2 regions of the Pseudomonas sp. YY-1 genome follow, and region 1 is predicted to be linked to the other one. Evidence: predicted binding sites of a transcription regulator. Region 1 holds the regulator's gene; the other holds the start of a gene.
The links. The regulator sigma-54, encoded in region 1, starts transcription at its own class of promoters, with help from an activator protein. The targets are predictions, from matches to a motif close to ANTGGCATNNANNTTGCTNT.
Positions count from the first base shown of each region.

Region 2: CXP40_RS11005 (sigma 54-interacting transcriptional regulator) is a predicted target of sigma-54. The motif match lies at 3,166-3,185, and genes of this name have one in related genera.

Region 1 is NZ_PJLX01000002.1:302,444-307,483, reverse strand. It holds gene lptC (LPS export ABC transporter periplasmic protein LptC) at 1-392, shown strand, start outside; gene lptA (lipopolysaccharide transport periplasmic protein LptA) at 379-918, shown strand; gene lptB (LPS export ABC transporter ATP-binding protein) at 918-1,643, shown strand; gene CXP40_RS04125 (RNA polymerase factor sigma-54) at 1,780-3,273, shown strand; gene hpf (ribosome hibernation-promoting factor, HPF/YfiA family) at 3,373-3,681, shown strand; gene ptsN (PTS IIA-like nitrogen regulatory protein PtsN) at 3,694-4,158, shown strand; gene rapZ (RNase adapter RapZ) at 4,161-5,018, shown strand; gene CXP40_RS04105 (HPr family phosphocarrier protein) at 5,033-5,040, shown strand, end outside.
Region 2 is NZ_PJLX01000006.1:205,483-210,522, forward strand. It holds gene CXP40_RS11000 (FAD-dependent oxidoreductase) at 1-1,216, shown strand, start outside; gene CXP40_RS11005 (sigma 54-interacting transcriptional regulator) at 1,201-3,132, opposite strand; gene CXP40_RS11010 (CmpA/NrtA family ABC transporter substrate-binding protein) at 3,401-4,768, shown strand; gene ntrB (nitrate ABC transporter permease) at 4,768-5,040, shown strand, end outside.

The DNA of each region.
Region 1 (5,040 bases):
GCAAACTGCACTACCGCATGACCGCGGACAAGCTCGAACACATCAAAAGCACCGACATTACCCTGGTCGATACCCCCAAGCTGAAGCTATATCGCGGCACCGAGTTGCCCTGGGAAGTCACCAGTCAGCGTGCCGAAGTCTCGCCCGGCGGCGTCGAGGTAGAACTGATCGACGACGTGCGCATCGCCCGCACCGACGCCAAGAACCGTCCAACCATCATCACCAGCAGCCGCATGACCGTTATTCCTGACAAGGAATATGCGCAGACCGAGCAAGCCGTTAGAATCGTCGCGGCCAACGGGGTAACCACGGCACAAGGAATGAAAGCGTACTTGAATGACGGCAGGATGCTCCTGCAGTCCAACGTAAGAGGCCAGCATGAGGTTCGTTAATACCCTCCCCCTGATTCTCAGCCTCGGCGCCGCATTGGGAAGCGCGGCTGCCTGGGCACTGCCATCGGATCGCGATCAACCGATTCGCATCCAGGCCGACAGCGCAGAACTGGATGACCGACAAGGTGTAGCCGTCTACCGCGGCGATGTGATCATCACTCAGGGCACCCTGAAGATCACGGGCGACACTGTCACCATCACCCAGACCGCCAGTGGCGACATCGACGTCTTCACATCGGTCGGCAATCTGGCCTACTACGAGCAGAAGCCGGCGGCGGACAAGGACATCGTCAAGGCCTACGGCAAAACCATCCAGTACTTCGCCAGCAATGAGCGCATCGTACTGATCGACCAGGCCAAGGTGATTCAGGAAGGCAATACCTTCGAAGGCGAGAAGATCGTCTACGACACCCGCCGCCAGATCGTAAACGCCGGTCGCGCTACAGGCGGCAACGTCAGCACACCGCGCCCGCGTATCGACATGGTCATCCAACCGAAGAACAAACCCGCGGATCAGCAGCAGTAATGGCCATTCTCAAAGCCCAACACCTGGCGAAAAGTTACAAGAGCCGCCAGGTCGTGCGTGACGTCAGCCTGAGCATCGAAAGTGGTCAGATCGTTGGCCTGCTCGGCCCCAATGGTGCCGGCAAGACCACCTGCTTCTACATGATTGTCGGCCTGGTGCGCGCCGACCAAGGCCGCGTGCTTATCGACGATCTCGATGTCAGTCATCAGCCCATGCATGGCCGCGCTCGCGCGGGCATCGGCTACCTGCCGCAGGAAGCGTCGATCTTCCGCAAACTGTCGGTGGCCGACAACATCATGGCCATTCTCGAAACGCGCAAGGACCTGGACCGCGCCGGACGCCAGGCGGAGCTGGAAAACCTGCTGCAGGAATTCCATATCCACCATATCGCCGACAGCCTCGGCATGAGCCTGTCCGGCGGTGAGCGACGCCGCGTAGAGATTGCCAGAGCCCTGGCGACCAATCCCAAGTTCATTCTGCTCGACGAACCCTTTGCCGGTGTCGACCCGATTTCGGTTGGCGACATCAAGCAGATCATCCACCACCTCAAGACCAAGGGCATCGGCATTCTGATCACCGATCACAACGTGCGCGAAACCCTGGACATCTGCGAAACCGCCTACATCGTCAACGATGGGCAACTGATCGCCGAAGGTGACGCCGAGACCATCCTCGCCAACCAGACGGTGAAAGAGGTATACCTGGGCCACGAGTTCCGCCTGTAGGTCGCCCGCTATTTCGCTACAGAAATATTGCAACCCCTAGGCAAAAACGAGAAATTCAGGCATATAATTTGCTTCCTGGCGGCGCTTCGGCGCCCTGATGTGGAAGGCGTAACTCGCCAGTAAATTAAGGTCTGCAATGAAACCATCGCTAGTCCTCAAGATGGGCCAGCAGCTGACGATGACCCCGCAGCTGCAACAGGCTATCCGCCTCCTCCAACTGTCTACTCTGGACCTGCAACAGGAAATCCAGGAGGCGCTGGAGTCCAATCCCATGCTCGAGCGCCAGGAAGAAGGCGACGACTTCGACAACAGCGATCCAATGGCTGATGGCGCCGAAAGCGCCACTCCGACCCCGAACAAGGAAGAGAGCTACCAGGAAACCACCCCGACTGTGGATAACCTGGAAGAAGGCGACTGGGGCGAGCGCATTCCCAACGAGCTGCCAGTCGACACAGCCTGGGAAGACATCTACCAGACCAGCGCCAGCAGCCTGCCCAGCAACGATGATGACGAGTGGGACTTCACCACTCGCACCTCCAGCGGCGAAAGTCTGCACAGCCACCTGCTCTGGCAACTGAACCTGGCGCCCATGTCGGACAAGGATCGCCTGATCGCGGCGACCCTGATCGACTGCATCAACAACGACGGCTACCTCGAAGAAACCCTCGAGGAAGTGACCGAATCCTTCGACCCCGAACTGGATGTCGAAATGGATGAAGTGGAAGTGGTGCTGCACCGCATCCAGCAGTTCGAACCAGCAGGTATCGGCGCCCGTGACCTGCGCGAATGCCTGCTCCTGCAACTGCGTCAGTTGCCCGCTAACACCCCCTGGCTGAGCGAAACCCAGCGCGTGGTCGGCGATTATCTGGAACTGCTCGGCAGCCGCGATTACGCCCAGCTGATGCGCCGCACCAAGCTCAAGGAAGACGAACTGCGCCAGGTCATCGACCTGATCCAGCGCCTGAATCCGCGTCCGGGTTCGCAGATCGAATCCAGCGAGCCGGAATACGTGGTGCCCGACGTGATCGTGCGCAAGCACAACGAGCGCTGGCTGGTGGAACTGAACCAGGAGGCGATGCCGCGCCTGAGGGTCAACCCGCAGTATGCCGGCTTCGTCAAACGCGCCGATTCCAGTGCCGATAACACCTTCATGCGCAACCAGTTGCAGGAGGCCCGCTGGTTCATCAAGAGCCTGCAGAGCCGCAACGAAACGCTGATGAAGGTAGCCACGCAGATCGTCGAGCACCAGCGTGGCTTCCTCGACTACGGCGACGAGGCGATGAAGCCTCTGGTATTGCATGACATCGCCGAGGCAGTGGGTATGCACGAGTCGACCATTTCACGCGTTACCACACAGAAATTCATGCACACCCCGCGTGGCATTTACGAGCTGAAATATTTCTTCTCCAGCCATGTCAGCACCTCTGAAGGCGGCGAATGCTCGTCCACCGCGATCCGCGCGATCATCAAAAAACTGGTTGCAGCAGAAAACGCGAAAAAGCCGTTGAGCGACAGCAAGATCGCTGGTTTACTGGAAGCACAAGGCATCCAAGTCGCCCGTCGGACGGTCGCCAAGTATCGCGAGTCCCTCGGCATAGCGCCCTCGAGTGAGCGCAAACGACTGATGTAGGCCAGATTGACTGAAGGCCTAAAGCCTTCAGGCCAAAGTGTTCCGGCGGCGGGTCGAACCAGACCCGTCTCTTACACAAGGCAACAAGGAGAAAGCGGTATGCAAGTCAACATCAGTGGACATCAGCTGGATGTGACCGACGCCCTGCGTGACTATATCGGCGAGAAACTGGGCCGACTGGAACGCCACTTCGACAAGATCACCAACGTACAGGTGACCATGGAGGTCGAAAAACTCAAGCAGAAGATCGAAGCCACCCTGCACATCGCCGGCGGCGAAGTCGTCGCCAACGCCGAACATCAGGATATGTACGCTGCCATCGACCTGTTGGCCGATAAACTCGACCGTCAACTCATCAAGCACAAGGAAAAGCAGCTCGAACGCCTGCAAGGCGCCACGGCCCGCTGACATTCCCTATCCATGATCCGACTTGAAAATATCCTGACCCCCGGCCGTTCCCTGGTGAACGTGCCGGGCGGCAGCAAAAAACGTGTGCTCGAACAGATCGCCAATCTGGTTGCACGCGATCTGCCCGACCTGGATGCCCAGGACATCTTCGAAAGCCTCATCGCCCGCGAGAAGCTTGGCTCCACCGGCTTCGGCAACGGCATTGCCATTCCCCACTGCCGCCTGGCTGGCTGCAGTGCCCCGATCAGTGCAGTCCTGCACCTGGAGACGGCAGTCGACTTCGACGCCATCGACGGCGTGCCGGTCGATCTGCTGTTCGTACTTCTGGTGCCGGAGGCGGCAACCGATGCCCACCTCGAACTGCTGCGCCAGATCGCCAGCATGCTCGATCGCCAGGATGTACGTGAACGTCTGCGCCAGGCCAACAGCGGCGAAGATCTCTTTCAGGTCGTCGTGGACATTCAGAACGGTCAATAAACATGCGCCTGATCATCGTCAGCGGTCGCTCGGGCTCGGGCAAGAGCACCGCCCTCGATGTACTTGAGGACAACGGTTTCTACTGCATCGACAACCTGCCAGCCGGCCTGCTGCCGGATCTTGCCGAGCGCTTCCTGCCGCATAGCGACATGCTGCTGCCGCAGGTGGCCGTCTCTATCGATGCGCGCAACCTGCTGAGCCAGCTCAAGCGCTTCCCGGAGCTGCTCGATGAAGTGCGCAAACGCAATATCCGCTGCGATGTGCTCTATCTCGATGCCGAAGACGAAACCCTGCTCAAGCGGTTTTCCGAAACCCGCAGACGCCACCCGCTGACCAACGACAACCGTTCGCTGGCCGAGGCCATTGCTTACGAGAGCCAGCTGCTGGCTCCGATCACTGATCGTGCCGACCTGAAGATCGATACCACCCGGCTGAATCTCTATCAGTTGCGTGACACCCTCAAGCTGCGCCTGCTGGGCCTGACACAGACCGGCACCGCCTTTCTCGTCGAATCCTTCGGTTTCAAACGTGGCATGCCAGTGGACGCTGATCTGGTGTTCGATGCGCGCTGCCTGCCCAACCCTTACTGGAAACCGGAGCTGCGCGACCATTCCGGGCTGGATCAACCGGTGATCGACTATCTGGCCGCGCAACCGGAGGTCGAAGAGATGTATCAAGACATCCTCGCCTACCTGGAAAAATGGCTACCACGCTTCGCCGCCAGCAACCGCGCCTATGTCACCATCGCCATTGGCTGCACCGGTGGCCACCACCGTTCGGTGTACCTGGCCAACCGCCTGAGCCAGGCACTCAAAGACTCGCTGAAGAACGTCCAGGTGCGTCACCGCGACCTCAGCTAAGGAATCCTGCCGCGATGCCAGC
Region 2 (5,040 bases), on a different contig from region 1:
TCCGAACTGGCTCAAGCTGGTCTCGGAAGGCAACATCCTGGCCGCCGCTGAGCTCTCGCACCAGACCAACACCCTGCCGGAAGTCTGCGGCCGCGTGTGCCCGCAGGATCGCCTCTGCGAAGGTGCCTGCACCCTCAATGACGGCTTCGGCGCGGTGACCATCGGTTCGGTGGAGAAGTACATTACCGACACCGCTTTCGCCATGGGCTGGCGCCCGGACATGTCCAAGGTCAAACCGACCGGCAAGCGTGTCGCGGTGATCGGCGCAGGTCCGGCCGGCCTGGGCTGCGCCGATGTGCTGGTGCGCAACGGCGTGACCCCGGTGGTGTTCGACAAGAACCCGGAAATCGGTGGCCTGCTGACCTTCGGCATTCCCGAGTTCAAGCTGGAGAAGACCGTGCTCAGCCGCCGCCGTGAAGTGTTCACCGGCATGGGTATCGAGTTCCGCCTGAACACCGAGATCGGCAAGGACGTGACCATGCAGCAATTGCTGGATGAGTACGATGCCGTGTTCATGGGCATGGGCACCTACACCTACATGAAGGGTGGCTTCCCGGGTGAAGACCTGCCGGGCGTCTATGACGCGCTGGACTTCCTGATTGCCAACGTCAATCGCAACCTCGGTTTCGAGAAGTCGCCGGAAGACTTCATCGACATGAAGGGCAAGCGCGTCGTGGTGCTGGGCGGTGGTGACACCGCGATGGACTGCAACCGCACCTCGATCCGTCAGGGCGCCAAGGCCGTGACCTGCGCCTACCGTCGTGACGAAGAGAACATGCCGGGCTCGCGCAAGGAAGTGAAGAACGCCAAGGAAGAGGGCGTGAAGTTCCTCTTCAACCGCCAGCCCATCGCCATCGTCGGCGACGGCAAGGTGGAAGGCATCAAGGTGGTCGAGACCCGTCTCGGCGAACCGGATGCCCGTGGCCGCCGCAGCCCCGAGCCGATCCCGGGCTCCGAGGAAGTCATCCCGGCCGAGGCCGTGCTGATCGCCTTCGGTTTCCGTCCGAGCCCGGCGCCCTGGTTCGAGCAGTTCGAGATCCAGACCGACAGCCAGGGCCGCGTCGTGGCGCCCGAGCAGTCGCAGTTCAAGCACCAGACCAGCAATCCGAAGATTTTCGCCGGTGGCGACATGGTGCGTGGTTCTGACCTGGTGGTGACGGCGATCTTCGAAGGCCGCAACGCCGCCGAAGGCATCCTCGACTACCTCGGCGTCTGATTCGTCTCATACCTGCGCGGCTGCGACTTACGCGGTCGGTAGTCGCGCGGGTCGATGGCGAAACTCTCCAGGCGTGAGCGCAGGGTCGTTGGCTTCAGCTCCAGCAACCGCGCCGCGCCGTCCTTCCCCGATATCCTACCCGCACAGGCCTTCAATGCTGCGATCAGGTTTTCGCGCATCTGCCGGCGTTGCTCGCCCTGAGTGAAAATCCGCATTTCCTGTTCCACCTGTGGCTGTGACGGCGCGTCGTTGCCGCTGTCGTTGGGCAGATCAAGGCGCAGCCGGGTGCCGGGCGAAATGATCACGGCGCGCTCGATCAGGTTCTCCAGCTCACGAATGTTGCCCGGCCAGGAATAGGCTTGCAGGCGTTGGATGTCGGCCAGGCGCAGGCTGGGCTCGGGGCGGTTGAGCTGACGACAGGCGCGGCCGAGAAAGTGCTGGGCCAGCGGCGGAATGTCTTCCGGGCGCTGGCGCAGCGGCGCCGAATCGATGGGGAAGACGTTGAGGCGAAAGTACAGGTCTTCACGGAAGCGACCAGCACGCACTTCCTGGCGCAGGTCGCGGTTGGTGGCAGCGATCACGCGTACATCCACCTGGCGAGTACGGTTGTCGCCGACCCGCTCCAGCTGCTGTTCCTGCAGCACGCGCAGTAGCTTGCTCTGTAGCTCCAGGGGAATTTCGCCGACCTCGTCGAGAAACAGCGTGCCGCCGTCGGCCAGCTCGAAACGCCCGACGCGGTCATTCAGTGCGCCGGTGAAGGCGCCGCGGATATGGCCGAAGAACTCGCTCTCGAACAGTTCACGCGGTACCGCTGCGCAGTTCACCCGAATCAGCGGGCGACGGCTGCGTCCGCTGTTGTCGTGAATGGCGCGGGCGATCAGCTCCTTGCCGGTGCCTGACTCGCCGGTGATCAGCACGTTGGCGCCGGTGGGGGCGACCAGTTCGATCTGGTGGATCACCTGCTGCATGGCAGCGCTGCGTCCGACCAGATCGTGCTGGGCGTACTCCCCGCGAATTTCTTCCTGCAGGTAGGCATTCTCCAGCTCCAGGCGTTGCTTGAGCTGCTGTACCTCGCTCAATGCCTGGCGCAGCCGGCGTTCGGTTTCCAGGCGCTCGCTGATGTCGCGAAACACCACCACGGCGCCGACCAGTTCGCCGTCATCGCGCAGCGGCGTGCTGGTGTAATCCACCGGGATCGGCTTGCCGTCCTTGTTCCAGAACACCTCGTCGGCCACCTGATGCACCTCGCCGTCGTTGAAGGCGGCGTAGATCGGGCAGGTGTGGCCGTCGTAGGTGCTGCCGTCGGGATGGTGGTGGTGAATCAGGTCGTGAATGTTGTGGCCGATCAGGTCGTCGGCCCGCCAGCCGAGAATGCGCTCGGCTGCCGGATTGACGAAGGTGGTCTCGCCATTGCGGTTGACGCCATAAATGCCCTCGCCAGCGGCGCCGAGGATCAGCTGATTCTGCCGCTCGAACTGGCGGAAGATGCGTTCCACGCCCTGCCATTCGAGCAGCCCCTGGCGTTGATAGCGCTCGGCTTCGGCCAGCCCGCGCAGGGCATCCAGGCGACGGCGCTGCTGGATCAGCAGGCCGAGCAGGCTAGCGCCGTCATGTTCCAGCCGGCTGCCGTCGATTTCCACTTCCAGGCGCTCGCCATCGCGACGCAGCAGTCCGAGGCCGTCGCGCCAGGCATTGCCGCGCACCTGCACTTCCTCGGTGAAAGTGACCAGTGCTCCCAGGTCATGTGCCCAGAGACGGCTGGCGCGCTGTGCGAGCAGTTCATCCAGCGGCCAGCCGAGCAGGGCGCAACAGGCTGGATTGGCATGCAGGATGCGGTCGTGGATTGGATTGATGACCAGGCTGGCGCTCTGCATGTGTTGCAGCAGCAATTGGCTGGCGGCATTTGGATCAGGCATCTCGGGCCTCGCGGGATTGAGCTTGTGTCTTGTTATCCAAAGGCCATGCCATTTGACGAAATATCGTTTCTAGCGATGACGAAATCTCGTTAATGACGAAATATCGTTTTTAACGAATTTGATTAAAGTCGTTATTTTTCAATCGCTTAATTTGTTTTTTGGGATGGTACAGCTCCTGCAATAGCTGATCTGAACCGGCCAGCAATGGCCCAGCCCAGTCAGCGCCCGCCTCACCAATCTGGGGCAGGCCATCGCAGGAGTGATCACGATGAGCGTCAACAGCCTGGACGATCCATTCAGCCCCGACAGCGAGCTGTCCCATGCCGCCGGGTGTGCCTGCCAGCGTTGCACGCCGAGTGCCGCTGCGCTGCCGGATAGCAGCGAAGCCATGCTCGATCGCGCGGTGGAGAACGCCATCGTGCGCGGCGTGTTCGGCCATAACGATTTCTCCCGGCGCAGTTTCATGGGGATGATCGGTGGCGGCGTCGCGGCGGCGATTCTGGGCAGCCTGATCCCGCTGGATGCGGTCAAGGCGGCGGTCAAGGACAGCCTTGGCCCGCTGGAGAAGACCAAGCTGAAGATTGGCTTCGTGCCCATCACCTGCGCCACGCCGATCATCATGGCCGAGCCGATGGGCTTCTACGCCAAGTACGGGCTGGAGGTGGAAACGGTGAAGACCGCCGGCTGGGCGGTGGCGCGCGACAAGTCGCTGGCCGGCGAATACGACGCCTCGCACATGCTCTCGCCGATGCCACTGGCTATCAGCCTGGGGCTGGGTTCGACGCAGACGCCCTTCGTCATGCCGTCGCTGGAAAACGTCAACGGCCAGGCCATCGTGCTCGGCATGCAGCACCAGGACAAACGCGATCCGAAGCTGTGGAAGGGCATGCGCTTCGGTGTGCCGTTCGAATATTCGATGCACAACTTCCTGTTGCGCTACTACGTCGCCGAGCACGGCCTGGATCCGGATCGCGACATCCAGATTCGTGTGGTGCCACCACCGGAGATGGTCGCCAATCTACGTGCCGGCAATCTCGATGGTTTCCTCTCGCCGGACCCGTTCAATCAGCGCGCGGTGTGGGAGAAGGTCGGTTTCATCCACCTGCTGACCAAGGAGCTTTGGCCGGGCCATCCGTGCTGCGCCTTCGCCTGCAGCCAGCGCTTCGCCAGCGAGAACCCCAACACCTACGGCGCATTGCTGCATGCGCTGATCGATGCCACGCAGTACTCCTCCAAGGCCGAGAATCGCAAGGCGGTGGCCGAGGCGATCTCGACCCGCAACTACCTCAACCAGCCAGTGCCGGTGGTGCAGCAGGTGCTCAGCGGACGCTATGCCGACGGCCTGGGCAACATTCATGACGAGCCACAGCGCATCGACTTCGATCCGTTCCCCTGGCAGTCGATGGCGGTGTGGATCCTCACCCAGATGAAACGCTGGGGCTATCTGCAGGGGGATGTCGACTACCGCAACATCGCCGAGCGGGTGTTCCTCGCGGCTGACGCCGGCAAGGTGATGAAAGAACTTGGCCTGCCGGTACCGGCCGATGCCTACAAATCCTTCAGTGTGATGGGCAAGCCCTTCGATCCGGCCGATCCGGACGGTTATCTGGCCAGCTTCGCCATGCGGAGGTCGTGATGAAAGCGTCCATTTCCCTGCGCGCGGCGATTCTTTCCGCCGTGCTGCTGGTCTTGCTGCTTGCCATCTGGGAGGTGCTCTGCCGAGTGCCGGCCAGCGCAGCAGTCAGTGCCGATGACGAATACGCCATGCTCATGGGCGAGGCCGAGCAGGAAGCACGGGTGCCGCCGCCTTCGGTGGTGCTGGCGCATGCCTATGCCGAGCTGAGCCAGCCGTTCTATGACAACGGGCCTAACGACAAGGGCATCGGCATCCAGCTTGCGCACTCGTTG